DNA from 2 places in the Pseudomonas sp. AN-1 genome. Region 1 is predicted to be linked to the other one. Evidence: predicted binding sites of a transcription regulator. Region 1 holds the regulator's gene; the other holds the start of a gene.

Region 1 (2,920 bases):
TGCCGTGATTGTTCGTCCTGGGACGCGGACGCCGGCGGGCGGCGATCAGCGCCGGATCGGCCAGCACCGTCTCGGAGCGCATGCCGGCGGCCAGGAACGGCACCATCAGCTCCAGCACCTGCTCGGTCGAGGTGTCCGTGCCGAAGTCGGCCTGGGCGATGCCGCGCAGCGCCTGGATGCCCGCCATGCTGAAGATCGCCGCGCCCAGCATGAACTGCGCGCGCCAGAACAGCTCCAGCGGCGGGATGCCCGGCACCGCATCCTGCAGCAGCTGCTGGTAGCGGCGGAACACCTTGCCGTACAGGCCGCCGAGATAGGCGTGCAGCTCGCGCTGGTTCTGCCGTATCGCCATGCCCAGCAGGCGCATGAAGGCGGTGAGCTTGGCACTGCTCCCGGCCACTCCCAGCGCCTGCGCCACCAGCAGCTCGAGCAGCTCCTCGAGGCTGGCGGCCTGCCCCTGGCGACGATCCAGCTCGCGCTCGAGACGCAGGCAGAGCGGGCCGAGAAACCGCACGAACACGGCCTGGATCAGCGCCTCCTTGGAGCCGAAGTGATAGTTCACCGCCGCCAGGTTGACCTCGGCCTTGCTGGTGATCAGCCGCAGCGAGGTTTCCGCGAAGCCCCTTTCCGCAAACAACTGCTCAGCCGCATCGAGAATACGCTCGACCGTCTCCGACTGGACCATGACCACTCCCATTGACCGAACAGCCGTTTGAAACCTTGGTTTCAATCTATCACTCTGTCAAGTATGGCCAGCTGCCCGTTCGTCCGCCAGAGAGGCGCGTCAGACGGGGCAAACAGCTTGCCTGCACCGCCGCCCTGTATATACTTCCAGCCACTGGATATAAAGACAGAGCCCGGCCCATGCAGAAACTGACCCCGCGCCAAGGCGAGATCCTGGCCTTCATCAAGAGCTGGCTGGAAGAGCACGGCTATCCGCCGACCCGCGCCGAGATTGCCCAGCAGCTGGGCTTCCGCTCGCCCAACGCCGCCGAGGAACACCTGCGGGCGCTGGCGCGCAAGGGCGCCATCGAGATGATCCCCGGCGCCTCGCGCGGCATCCGCATCCCCGATGCCGAGCCGGCGCTGCGCGAGGGCGAACTGCCGATCATCGGCCGGGTCGCCGCCGGCGCGCCCATTCTCGCCGAACAGCACATCGAGGACAGTTGCCGGATCAGTGCGGAGTTCTTCCACCCGCGCGCCGACTTCCTGCTGCGCGTGCGCGGCATGAGCATGAAGGACGTGGGCATCCTGGACGGCGACCTGCTCGCCGTGCACGCCTGCCGCGAGGCGACGAACGGGCAGATCGTGGTGGCACGGATCGGCGACGAGGTGACGGTGAAGCGCTTCCAGCGCCGCGGCAAGCGCGTGCAGCTGCTGGCGGAGAACCCGGAATTCGCCCCGATCGTCATCGACCTGGACAAGCCGGATCAGGAGTTCGTCATCGAAGGGCTGAGTGTCGGCGTGATCCGCCGCTGAAACCCGGCCCGGGAGAGGACCCGCAGGATACCCTGCGGGCTGCGCCGGGAGAGGCAGCGCCTCAGTGCAGCACGCGCGGCTCCTCACCGTACTCGTGCTCGTAGTCGCCGTCAGCCATGCTGCCGGCCATCTGCACCCCGAGATTGAACATGGCCTTGGCCACCTCGATGTGCTGCCCCTGCAGAAAGGCCTTGGCCTCCTCGGAAAACTCGAGGGTCACCAGCGCCTCCTCATCGTCGCCGCGACGCAGGACGATACGGCCATCGGGCAATTCCACGATTTCCAGGAAGGATGTCGGCATGGGTGGGGTGCTCCGCGAAAAAAGGCCGGCATTGTAGCAGTGCCGGGCGTCACACCCTAGCGCCGCGACAGGCGGCGCGGCGCGCTCACCACTCGCTCATGCCCTCGCGAAAACGCATCGCCAGCTGCTTGATGCGCTGCTGCCAGTCGACCAGCGTGGCCAGATCCAGATCAGCCTCCTCTTGGGTGCCGACATCGACTGCACTGATCAGCGCCAGGGCCGGATCGACCTTGGCCTTCTTCGCCTCGCGCGGCGGCTCGAACAGGGCGCGCCAGGCTGCCAGCAACTGCCCCAGCCAGCTCTGCCGCTCCTGCGCCAGCTCGACCAGCTCGGCCAGTTCCGGACTCGGCGCCGCCTCCAGCACCTCGCGACTGAGCAGTTGCTCGACCTGGGCGGCTCCCGCCTGCGGCAGGCGGTAGTAGCCGGCGATCTCGTGGCACAGCCCCAGCACCGCACCGTAGAGGTGGAACAGCGCGCTCTCGCGGGCGGCCTGCACCTGGGTGGTGAGGTTCAGCGGCCGGGCCGCCTCGGCGGCGCGCCAGGCGTCCAGCGCCAGGCTGGCGAAGTAGATCTTCTGGTTGGTGCGGGTATACAGCTCGTTGGCCATGGGTGGACTCCTCGACAGAATCCCCAGTATACGCCGCGCCAAACGAAACCGGCCGGGGCGTCTGCACGCACCGGCCGGCTCCACATCAGCGCGACGAGGTCAGCGCTTGTCTTCCACCTGCCACTTGCCGTCGGCGTAGAAGGCACGCCAGCCGCTGGGCTTGCCGTCCACCTCGCTCTGCACGTACTGCTCCTTGGTCTTGCGGCTGAAGCGGATCACCGCCGGGCGGCCGTCCGGGTCCTGCTGCGGCGCCGAGAGCAGGTAGTGGTACTTGGCATCCAGTTCCTCCCTGTGCGGGATCAGCTCGCTGACCAGCGGCGCGCGGGTTTCGCGGTTCTTGGGGAACTGGCTGGCGGCGAGGAACAGCCCCGAGGCGCCGTCGCGCAGCACGTAGACGTCGTCGACCTTGGCGCAGCGCAGTTCCGGCATCTTGATCGGGTCGATCTTCGGCGGCGCCGCCTCGCCGCTCTTGAGCAGCTTGCGGGTGTTCTTGCAGCTGGCGTTGGTACAGCCGAAGAACTTGCCGAAGCGGC
Region 2 (2,920 bases), 2.1 Mb from region 1:
GACGTCGAGGCCGGCGATGCGGCCGGCATCCTTGGTGGCCTGGCGCTGGCTGTCGTTGAAGTAGGCCGGCACGGTGATCACCGCTTCGGTGACCGCCTCGCCGAGGTAGTCCTCGGCGGTCTTCTTCATCTTCTTCAGCACTTCGGCGCTGATCTGCGGCGGCGCCATCTTCTGGCCCTTCACTTCCACCCAGGCGTCGCCGTTGTCGGCCTTGGCGATCTTGTAGGGCACCAGCTTGATGTCCTTCTGCACCACGTCCTCTTCGAAGCGACGGCCGATCAGGCGCTTCACCGCGAACAGGGTGTTGTGCGGGTTGGTGACGGCCTGGCGCTTGGCGCTCTGACCGACCAGGATCTCGCCGTCGTTGGTGTAGGCGATGATCGACGGGGTGGTGCGCGCACCTTCGGCGTTCTCGATCACCTTGGCGACGCCGTTCTCCAGAACGGACACGCAGGAGTTGGTGGTGCCCAGGTCGATACCGATGATTTTGCCCATATTCACTCTCCCGAAACTTGGATTCCGGCAGCCGCACGGCGGCTGCCCGGATGACTCAGATGCTTGGCACTACAGATGGGGATGCCCTGACGGCTTTCAAGGGCATTCCCGGCGATTGGTTCACTCGGCCTTGCTGACCACCACCATGGCCGGGCGCAGCAGGCGACCGTTGAGCAGGTAGCCCTTCTGGAACACCTTGAGCACGCTGCCCGGCTCGACGCTGTCGCTCGGCTGCATGGCCATCGCCTGGTGGTGCTCGGGGTTGAACGGCTCGCCGTGCGGGTCGAGCGCCTCGACCTGGTAGCGCTTGAGGGTGTCGTGGAAGGCCTTGAGGGTCAGTTCCATGCCCTCGCGCATCGGACGGATGGCCTCGTCGGCCGGATCGGACAGCTCGAGACCGCGCTCCAGGCTGTCGACCACCAGCAGCAGGTCGCCGGCGAACTTCTCCAGGGCGAACTTGTGCGCCTTCTCGACGTCCTGCTCGGCGCGGCGGCGCACGTTCTGCAGTTCGGCAACGGCGCGCAGGGCCTGGTCACGGGCCTCGGCCAGCTGCTCCTCGAGCGCCTGCACGCGCTGCGCCAGGTCTTCGCCGGCGGCGGTTGCCTCGCCCTGCACCTCGGCCTCGGCCTCGGGGCCCTGCGGATCAAGCTTCTGTTCGTCAGCCATGGATGTCTCCTTGAAAACAACGGTCGGGCGCTGCCCGCGATTCAGCCCGCTATATGGGGGCGCCCGCGCCGGCTTCAAGGGGGATTGCCGTCGCAAAGTGGACTACTGTATAAATCAACACATACTGTACAAATACACAGACAACCATCCGCGAGGTCCCGCGCCATGCTCGCGCACCTGTCGATCCGCAACTACGCCATCGTCGAGCAGCTCGATCTCGAGCTGCGCCCCGGCATGAGCGTCATCACCGGCGAGACCGGCGCCGGCAAGTCGATCATGCTCGACGCCCTCGGCCTGGCGCTGGGCGATCGCGCCGACAGCGGCGTGGTGCGCCCCGGCGCCGACAAGGCCGACATCCTCGCCAGCTTCGAGCTCGGCGAGATCGCCGAGGCCCGCCAGTGGCTGGCCGAACGCGACCTGGACAACGACGGCCCGTGCATCCTGCGCCGGGTGATCACCCCCGAAGGCCGCTCGCGCGCCTACATCAACGGCACGCCCTGCCCGCTCGGCGACCTGAAGAGCCTCGGCGAACTGCTGATCGACATCCACAGCCAGCACGAGCACCAGTCGCTGCTCAAGCCCGACACCCACCGCCGCCTGCTCGACGCCTACGCCGGCGCCGGCGAGCTGGCGCGCCAGGTGCAGCTGGCCGCCCAGCGCTGGCGGCAGACGCGCAGCGAACTGCAGCGCCTGAGCCAGAGCAGCGAGGAGCAGCACGCCCGCCAGCAGTTGCTCAGCTACCAGCTCGAGGAGCTGGACAACCTCGCCCTCGGCGCCGGCGAGTTGGAAGCGCTGGAACAGGAGCAGCGCACCCTGGGCAACGCCGAGATGCTGCTCGGCGCCTGCCGCCAGGTCATCGACATCTGCAGCGAGAACGACGGCGGCAGCGTGCTGGGCAGCCTGCGCTGCAGCGTGCAGCGTCTCTCCGCCGGCCAGGGTCAGCCGGCGGCACTAGAGGAAGCGGTCGCCCTGCTGGCCAGCGCGCAGATCCAGGTCGAGGAGGCGGTGAGCAGCCTCAACCGCTTCATCGACCACTTCGACGCCGACCCGCGCCGCCTGCAGCAGGTCGAGGAGCGCCTGGACAGCATCTACAGCCTGGCGCGCAAGCACCGCGTGCAGCCGGCCGAACTGGCCGAACTGCAGCAGCGCCTGCGCGACGAGCTGGCCGGACTGCATGCCGGCGACGAAGCCATCGAGCGACTCGGCGAGGAGCTGGCGGCGTACGCCCGCCACTACCAGGAACGGGCCGGCGAACTGAGCGCACGGCGCCGCGACGCCGCCGGCCGCCTGGCCGCTGCGGTGGAAACGGAAATGCAGCGCCTGGGCATGCCCGGCGGGCGCTTCGCCATCGCCCTGCAGCCGCAGGCCGGCGAGGAACCGCAGCCGCACGGCCAGGAGCAGGTGGAGTTCCAGGTCAGCGCCAACCCCGGCCAGCCGCTGAAGAACATCGCCAGGGTCGCCTCCGGCGGCGAGCTGTCGCGCATCAGCCTGGCCATCCAGGTGATCACCGCGCAGACCTCGCGCACCCCGACCCTGGTGTTCGACGAAGTCGACGTCGGCATCGGCGGCCCCACCGCCGAAGTGGTCGGCCAGCTGCTGCGCCGTCTGGGCGAGCGCGGCCAGGTGATCACCGTCACCCACCTGCCGCAGGTCGCCGCCCAGGGCCATCAGCACCTGTTCGTGCACAAGCAGCGCGGCAGCGACGCGACGCGCACCGCAGTGGCGGTGCTCGGCCCGCACCAGCGCATCGAGGAAGTGG

The links. Region 1 encodes LexA, which represses DNA repair genes until DNA is damaged. Its sites were predicted from a motif close to CTGTNTNNNNANACAG; they were not measured.
Region 2: a site for LexA is predicted at 1,286-1,301, ahead of recN (DNA repair protein RecN). Genes of this name have one in related genera too.

What each region holds. Positions count from the first base shown of each region.
Region 1 is NZ_CP139195.1:190,294-193,213, reverse strand. It holds gene SK095_RS00835 (TetR/AcrR family transcriptional regulator) at 1-685, opposite strand, end outside; gene lexA (transcriptional repressor LexA) at 865-1,479, shown strand; gene SK095_RS00825 (hypothetical protein) at 1,541-1,780, opposite strand; gene SK095_RS00820 (DUF6586 family protein) at 1,866-2,387, opposite strand; gene topA (type I DNA topoisomerase) at 2,487-2,920, opposite strand, start outside.
Region 2 is NZ_CP139195.1:2,680,685-2,683,604, forward strand. It holds gene dnaK (molecular chaperone DnaK) at 1-495, opposite strand, end outside; gene grpE (nucleotide exchange factor GrpE) at 616-1,161, opposite strand; gene recN (DNA repair protein RecN) at 1,327-2,920, shown strand, end outside.